Regions from separate parts of the Pseudomonas asiatica genome, predicted to be linked through region 2. Evidence: predicted binding sites of a transcription regulator. Region 2 holds the regulator's gene; the other holds the start of a gene.

Region 1 (4,208 bases), 2.7 Mb from region 2:
GAAGGTCTGCAGGGTGAACGGCGTCTGGGTGGTCTGGTCACCCGTGCCATTGAGCCCCACCACCAGGCCGTAACCGATCAGCTGGTTGGAGCGCACGCCAGAAATGCTGGCGATGTCCTTCAGGCGCTCGGCCTGGGCGCCGAAGGCACAGGACAGGAGCAGGGTTGCGGCAATCAGCTGCCTCACGTTGAACATGGTCATCCGTACTCAGAAAGGCCAAAGCGGGCTGATGAAGAAGCGGTCCAGCCACCCGGGCTGGCTGGCATCGGCGAACGAGCCGGTACCGGAATAGGTGATGCGCGCGTCGGCCACGCGAGTGGACGGCACGGTGTTGTCGGTGGCGATGTCGTCGGCGCGGATCATGCCGGCAATGCGCACCAGCTCTTCGCCGGTGTTCAGGGTCAGCCACTTCTCGCCGCGCACGGCGATGATGCCGTTGGGCAGCACTTCGGCCACGGTCACGGTGATGGAACCGGTCAGGGTGTTGCCCTGAGTGGCCTTGCTGTCGCCCTTGGTGGCGCGCTCGCCGCTGTAGCCGGCCTCCAGCGACAGGTCACCACCGCCGAACGGGTTGTTGGTGTTCGGCGTAGTGCCGAACAACGATGTCAGGCCGATGTTGGCGTTGCTGTTTTTCTGGATCTGCGAGCCAGCGTTCTTGCTGGCCGATGTGCGCTCGTTGAGGGTGATGGTGATGATGTCACCCACCCGGAACGCCTTGCGGTCGCTGTACAGGTTCTGCTCGAAACCGGCCTGGTAGATCGAACCGTTGTTGGCCGCTGCCGGCAACGGGGTGCGCGGCAGTACCGGCGCGTAGTACGGGTCGTTGGGCTTGGGCGTCGGCGCGACGCAACCTGCCAGCAACACCGCCCCCCCCAGGGCGAAAACGGACAACAGACGATTCATGACGCTTACCTCACGGGTGCAACGGAGTGACGGGGTTAGAGCTGCCTGCTTCAGAGCTGTTGAGTAACGAACGACAGCATCTGGTCAGCGGTGGAAATGACCTTGGAGTTCATCTCGTAGGCACGCTGGGTGGTGATCATGTTCACCAGCTCTTCCACGGTGCTGACGTTGGAGTTTTCCAGGGTCTGCTGCAGGGTGGTGCCGAAACCGTTCAGGCCCGGGGTGCCGACTTGCGGCGCGCCACTGGCGGCGGTTTCGAGGAACAGGTTGTCGCCAATCGCCTGCAGGCCGGCCGGGTTGATGAAGTCGGCGGTCTGGATGTTGCCGATCACCTGCGCAGCCGGGTTGCCGGCGGTGGTGATCGACACGGTGCCGTCCTGGCCGACGGTGAAGGTCTGCGCGTCGTTCGGCACGACGATGGCAGGCTCCAGGGCGAAGCCGTTGGCGGTGACGATCTGGCCGTCGGAGTTCAGGTGGAAGGTACCGTCACGGGTATACGAAACGGTGCCGTCCGGCTGCAATACCTGGAAGAAACCACGGCCGTTGACCGCCATGTCCAGCGGGTTTTCCGTGGTTTGCAGGCTGCCGGTCTGGAAGTTCTTCTGGGTGCCGACGATGCGCACACCAGTACCGACCTGCAGGCCGGAAGGCAGCTCGCTGTCCTGGGTGGACTGCGCGCCCGGCTGGCGTTTGATCTGGTACAGCAGGTCCTGGAACTCCGCGCGATCACGCTTGAAGCCGGTGGTCGAGACGTTGGCCAGGTTGTTGGAGATGACCGTCAGGTTGGTGTCCTGGGCGGACAGGCCGGTTTTAGCGACCCAAAGAGCCGGAAGCATGTAAGTTCTCCTCGTGCGCCTGTTTTACGGCACCCGTTCAAAAGTGATTAGCCGATTTGCAAAACACGCGCCATGGCTTCGTCGCCTTCCTTGGCCGCGTTCATCATCTTGACGTGCAGTTCGAATTGACGGGACAGCGCCAGCACCGAGGTCATTTCTTCCACGGCGTTGACATTGCTGCCTTCCAGGAAGCCCGACACCACCCGCACGTTGACGTCGGCGTCCGCCGGTTGGCCGTCGCGGGTATGGATCAGACCATCCAGGCCCTTGGTCAGGCCTTTGGTATCGGGGTTGACCAGCTTGATGCGGTCGACTTCGGCCATCACGCGCGGGTCTTCCCCCATGGAGCGGATGCTGATGGTGCCATCGGCGCCGACTTCGACCTTCTGCTCTGGCGGAATCGCAATCGGGCCGCCATTGCCGATCACCGGCATGCCGTTGCCGGCACGCAGCACACCGAGGGCATCGATGTTCAGGCTACCGGTGCGCACGTAGGCTTCACTGCCATCGGGTGCCTGCACGGCGATGAAGCCCTTGCCGGTCACCGTCACATCCAGATCGCGGCCGGTTTCCACCATCGGACCTTCGCTGAAGTCGGTGGCCGGGCGCTCGGTCATGGCAAAGGCGCGCGACGGAAAGCTGTCACCGAACACCGGCATCGAGCGAGCCTGCTCCAGGTCTCGCTGAAAACCGTTGGTGGAAATGTTCGCCAGGTTGTTGGCGTGCGCCTTCTGCGCCAGCGCATTCTGGCTGGCACCGGTCATGGCCACGTAAAGCATCTTGTCCACAGTCATCCTCCATTGCACTGGCGGTCGTTTGCCGCTCGCCGTTGCTATGCGAGCTAGAAAGCAAGTTCCGAACCAACTTTGCGAAATCATGAAAAAGCCCGTGGATACGGGCTTTTGGAGGCCTTGCTCAAGTCGCGAACGCCGGTTATCCGGCGCCGGGTTGCCGATGGCGGCAAACTTGTACCGGCCTCTGCGGGAGCAACTGTCTTGGCGCGATCCCTGTAGGAGCGGCCTTGTGTCGCGAAAGGGCTGCAAAGCAGCCCCAGCAATCTATGATGCGGCGAAGCTGAAATCCCGGGGGCGCTTCGCACCCCTTTCGCGACACAAGGCCGCTCCTACAGGTACAGCGCCAACCTCGAGAGCAACACTCCCACTGAGCGGCCTTGCCAAATAAATCGGTCATGAACAAAGGGCCGGTACCGGCTTCATCAAGGCTCGCGGCAACCACCATTGCTGTAGGGGCCGGCGAACTTCTTCCAGCCATCCCCCGGCGGCCATTGCGAGCAGACCAGGCGCCCATCCACCTGGCTTTCCCAGCGCCACCAGGGCGCGGTACCGGCCTGGGCCTGGTACAGGCAGAAAGCAGCGACCAATGTGACAACCAGCCTTTTCATGCCCCCTCCGGCAAAGACGACGAACCCCTTCATGACAAAGGGGTTCGCCCACACACACTCAGCCAGCGACCATCAGGCCATCTGTATGACAGTCTGCATGATGGTGCTTTCAGTGGAGATGGTCTTGGCGTTTGCCTGGTAGTTGCTCTGCGCCTTGATCAGCTCTACCAGCTCCTGCGTCAGGTTCACGTTCGAGCCTTCCAGCGCGTTGGACTCGACGCTGCCCAGGGTACCTGTCTTCGGCGCATCGATGCCCGGGATGCCGGACGTGTAGGTTTCGGTCCAGCGGGTACCACCAATCTGCTGCAAGCCCTGCTCGTTGGCGAAGCTGGCCAGGGCCACCTGGCCAATGGCGCGGGATTGCTGGTTGCTGAAGCTGGCGAACAGCACACCCGTCGAGTCGATGCTCAGGCTCGACAGGATACCGGTCGCGTAGCCGTCCTGAGACTGCGACATGCGCGCGGTCTCGGTGTTGTAGGAGGTGGTGCTGTTCATCGCCAGGCGCATGCCATCGGCATTGCCCACCGCGCCGTTGGAGATCCAGTTACCCGCAGAATCTTCCACCGCCGGCACCCAGCCAGTCATGGTGAAGGTGTTGTTGGTCACGGTGAACGACGAGCCCGCCGGGTGGCCGGTATTGTCCGCAGTCATGCTCTTGACCGAGCCATCGCTGTTGAAGCTGATGGTGCCAGTCAGCGGCACGGTGGAGGATGGGGAAAACGGGTTGCGCCCATCGACCAGGGTGTACATGGTCCACTCATTGGTGCCAGTCTTGCGATAGAACTGCTCCATGGTGTGCTCGTTACCCTGGCTGTCGTACACCTTGGTCGGGAAAGACTTGGTGTAAGTCGTCTGATCGGAAGGATCGAACGGCAGGTTCGGCACCATCACGCCAGTGCCATCATCCACTTCCAACGGGATGTCGGCGGCCGAGGAATTCAGGTTGATACCCTGGTCGATCAGCGATGTTGCCTTTGGCTGCAGCGACGACGTATCGATCTGCAGATCGGTGAGCACGCCCTTCTGGATCTTGCCAGTCGAGTCGGCGGCATAGCCCTGCAGGCGCA
Region 2 (4,208 bases):
AATGGCAATGGTGACGTAGGCACGGTTGCTGGCGGCGAAGCGGGGCAGCCACTTGAGCAGGTAGCTGGAAATGTCGTTGAACATCTCTTCGACATCCGGCTGTGCGGCCAGGTAGTCGATTACCGGTTGGTCGAGGCCGGAGTGCTCACGCAGCTCAGGCTTCCAGTAGGGGTTGGGCAGGCAGCGCACATCGAACACCAGGTCGGCATCGACCGGCATTCCGCGCTTGAAACCGAACGACTCGACCAGGAACGCGGTGCCAGGCTCGGGCTGGTTGAGCAGGCGCAGCTTGATCGAATCACGCAACTGGTACAGGTTCAGGCTGGTGGTATCGATCTTCAGGTCGGCCAGGTCAGCAATCGGCCCCAGCAATTCGCTTTCCACCCGAATCGCTTCCGCGAGCGAGCGGTTGGCGTTGGTCAGCGGGTGGCGCCGGCGGGTTTCCGAAAAGCGCTTGAGCAGCATGTCTTCGTCGGCATCCAGGTACAGCACGTCGCACTGGATATGCCGGGCGCGGGCTTCTTCGAGCAACTCGGGGAAGCGCGTCAGGTGGCTGGGCAGGTTGCGCGCGTCGATCGACACGGCGACCTTGGGTTGCAGCAACTCGGTATTGATCAGTGCATTTTCCGCCAGCTGTGGCAGCAGCCCGGCGGGCAGGTTGTCAATGCAGTAGAAACCGTTGTCTTCCAGGACATCGAGGGCGGTGCTCTTGCCGGAGCCGGACCGGCCGCTGACGATGATCAGGCGCATGTTCAGTGCTCGTTCTGTACGTCCAGGACAACCTGGAACAGGGCCTCGCTGCTGGTGGCCGCACGCAGGCGATCACGGACCTCCTTGCGATCGAGCATGCTGGCAATCTGGCGCAGCAGTTCCAGATGGGCATCGGTGGCGGCTTCAGGCACCAGCAGGACGAACAGCAGGTCCACCGGCGCGCCATCGATGGCGTCGTAGTCGATAGGGGCTTCCAGGTGCAGCAGGGCGCTGACCGGAGCGGAACATCCTTCAAGCCGGCAGTGCGGGATGGCGATGCCGTTGCCGAAACCGGTCGAACCGAGTTTTTCCCGGGCGACCAGTTTTTCGAAGACGTCTTGCATCTCCAGTTCGGGCACTTGTTCGGCGATGACGGTGGCGACCTTTTCCAGGGCGCGCTTCTTGCTGCCGCCCGGCACGTTCACGAGGGAACGGCCGGGGGTCAGGATGGTTTCAAGTCGGATCATGGATGAGGGGGATCAGCGGGCAGCTGCACCTTGCAGCAGGCTTTGCTGTTTTTCCTTGTGTTTTTTCAGTTGGCGGTCGAGCTTGTCGGCCAAGGCGTCGATCGCTGCATACATGTCTTCGTGTTCGGCGTTGGCAACCACTTCGCCGCCGGGAATCTGCAAGGTCGCCTCGACCTTCTGCTGCAGCTTCTCGACTTTCATGATGACCTGCACGTTGGTGATCTTGTCGAAGTGACTTTCCACGCGAGCGAGCTTTTCAAGCACATAATCGCGCAGTGGCTGGGTGACTTCTACATGCTGTCCACTGATATTGACTTGCATACAGCTTCTCCTTTGTTGCCCGTGCATAAAGAGGCAGGTCTTGCACCTGCCCCACAAACGCTGTGGCACATCTCAGGGGCTACATCAGTCGCTTGCGCTCGCTCGACGGTGCGATGCCGAGGGACTCGCGGTACTTGGCGACGGTGCGACGGGCTACCTGGATGCCTTGTGCCTCCAGTAAACCAGCGATCTTGCTGTCACTCAATGGCTTTTTCTGATTTTCCGCCGCAACCAGTTTCTTGATGATCGCGCGGATCGCCGTAGACGAGCATTCTCCGCCTTCGGAGGTGCTGACGTGGCTTGAGAAAAAGTATTTCAGTTCGTAGATGCCACGCGGGGTGTGCATGTATTTCTGCGTGGTTACCCGCGAAATGGTCGACTCGTGCATGCCCACCGCTTCGGCGATGTCATGCAGTACCAGCGGCTTCATCGCTTCGTCGCCGTGGTCGAGGAAGCCGCGCTGGTGCTCGACGATCTGCGTGGCCACCTTCATCAGGGTTTCGTTGCGGCTTTGCAGGCTCTTGATGAACCAGCGCGCTTCCTGCAGCTGGTTGCGCATGAAGGTGTTGTCGGCGCTGGTGTCGGCCCGGCGCACAAACCCGGCGTACTGCGGGTTGACGCGCAGGCGCGGAATGGCCTCCTGGTTCAGCTCCACCAGCCAGCGGTCGCTGTCCTTGCGCACGATGACGTCGGGCACCACGTACTCGGGCTCGCTGGACTCGATCTGCGAGCCGGGGCGCGGGTTGAGGCTTTGTACCAGCTCGATGACCTGGCGCAGCTCGTCTTCCTTGATTTTCATGCGACGCATCAGCTGGCTGTAGTCACGGCTGCCGAGCAGGTCGATGAAGTCGGTGACCAGGCGCTTGGCTTCGGCCATCCACGGGGTGCTGGCGGGCAGTTGGCGTAGTTGCAGCAACAGGCATTCGCCCAGGGTACGGGCGGCAACGCCGGCTGGCTCGAACTGCTGGATGCGGTGCAGCACCGCTTCGACCTCGTCCAGCTCGATATCCAGCTCCGGGTCGAAACCGGCGCAGATCTCCTCGAGGGTGTCTTCCAGGTAGCCCTGGCCGTTGATGCTGTCGATCAGGGTGACGGCGATCAGGCGGTCGGTGTCGGACATCGGAGCCAGGTTCAGTTGCCACAACAGGTGGCTTTGCAGGCTTTCGCCGGCCGATGTGCGGGTGGTGAAGTCCCACTCGTCGTCGTCGTTGCTCGGCAGGCTGCTGGCACTGGTCTGGTAGATGTCTTCCCAGGCGGTGTCGACCGGCAGTTCGTTGGGGATGCGCTCGCTCCACTCACCGTCTTCCAGGGTGTCGGCACTGGTAGTGCTTTCCTGGAAGCTGTTGTCCTGGACTTCGGCGGCCGGCTTGTTCTCGGCGTTGTCCGCCATCGGGTCGCTGTTGTCGAAGTCGTCGCCGTCTTCCTGACGTTCGAGCATCGGGTTCGACTCCAGCGCTTCCTGGATTTCCTGTTGGAGGTCCAGGGTGGAGAGCTGGAGCAGGCGGATGGCCTGTTGCAACTGCGGTGTCATCGTCAGTTGCTGGCCCATTTTTAGGACGAGCGATGGTTTCATGGCTGGGGCTTAATACCTTGTTCGCCGGCGCGCATGCGCCATCCACTACACGAGGGCGCCGGGGCGCCAGATCAAGCAAGTTTTATGCCTTAAATTGTAGCGTTTGCCTAGAGCACCGTAACACTTTACCCCGGGTTTCAGGGCGATTTGCCAGTACTCCAGGCGCGTGCCGGGCTCAGAGCCGGAACTCGTGGCCCAGATAAACCTCTTTGACCAGGTCGTTGGCCAGGATGGTTTCGGCGTCGCCTTCGGCGATCAGCCGGCCATCGTTGACGATATAGGCGGTTTCGCAGATATCCAGGGTCTCACGCACGTTGTGGTCGGTGATCAGTACACCGATACCCTTGGCCTTGAGGTGATGGATGATCTGCTTGATGTCGCCGACCGAAATCGGGTCGACACCGGCAAACGGTTCGTCCAGCAGGATGAACTTGGGTGCGGTCGCCAGCGCGCGGGCAATTTCCACGCGGCGGCGCTCACCACCGGACAGGCTCATGCCGAGGTTGTCGCGAATGTGGCTGATGTGGAACTCCTGCAGCAGGCTTTCCAGCTCTTTGCGCCGGCCGTCGCGATCGAGTTCCTTGCGGGTCTCGAGGATGGCCATGATGTTGTCGGCCACCGACAGCTTGCGGAAGATCGAGGCTTCCTGCGGCAGGTAGCCGATGCCGGCGCGGGCGCGACCGTGCATGGGCTGGTGGCTGACATCGAGGTTGTCGATCAGCACGCGCCCCTGATCGGCCTGGACCAGGCCGACGATCATGTAGAAGCAGGTGGTCTTGCCGGCGCCGTTGGGGCCGAGCAGGCCGACGATCTGGCCGCTGTCGATCGACAGGCTGACGTCACGTACGACTTGCCGCCCCTTGTAGCTCTTGGCCAGGTGCTGGGCTTTGAGGGTTGCCATTTACTCGGCCTTCTTCTTGGGCTGGATCACCATGTCGATACGCTGACGCGGCGAGGTCACGTTGCCACCGCGACCGGCGGTTGCCACCTGGGTCTGGGTGTTGTAGACGATCTTCTCGCCTTCGGTGGTGTTGCCTTCGTTCTCGACCTTGGCGCGGTCGGTGAGGATCACCATGTCCTTCTGCGACTGGTACTGG

Evidence for each region. The regulator sigma-54, encoded in region 2, starts transcription at its own class of promoters, with help from an activator protein. The targets are predictions, from matches to a motif close to ANTGGCATNNANNTTGCTNT.
Region 1: a site for sigma-54 is predicted at 2,585-2,604, ahead of ABNP31_RS18725 (flagellar basal body rod protein FlgF). Genes of this name have one in related genera too.

Annotation. Positions count from the first base shown of each region.
Region 1 covers NZ_CP157874.1:4,185,548-4,189,755, forward strand. The annotation lists gene ABNP31_RS18710 (flagellar basal body P-ring protein FlgI) at 1-195, opposite strand, end outside; gene flgH (flagellar basal body L-ring protein FlgH) at 208-903, opposite strand; gene flgG (flagellar basal-body rod protein FlgG) at 954-1,739, opposite strand; gene ABNP31_RS18725 (flagellar basal body rod protein FlgF) at 1,787-2,527, opposite strand; gene ABNP31_RS18730 (hypothetical protein) at 2,956-3,141, opposite strand; gene flgE (flagellar hook protein FlgE) at 3,214-4,208, opposite strand, start outside.
Region 2 covers NZ_CP157874.1:1,044,494-1,048,701, forward strand. The annotation lists gene rapZ (RNase adapter RapZ) at 1-750, opposite strand, end outside; gene ptsN (PTS IIA-like nitrogen regulatory protein PtsN) at 753-1,217, opposite strand; gene hpf (ribosome hibernation-promoting factor, HPF/YfiA family) at 1,230-1,538, opposite strand; gene ABNP31_RS04815 (RNA polymerase factor sigma-54) at 1,618-3,111, opposite strand; gene lptB (LPS export ABC transporter ATP-binding protein) at 3,287-4,012, opposite strand; gene lptA (lipopolysaccharide transport periplasmic protein LptA) at 4,013-4,208, opposite strand, start outside.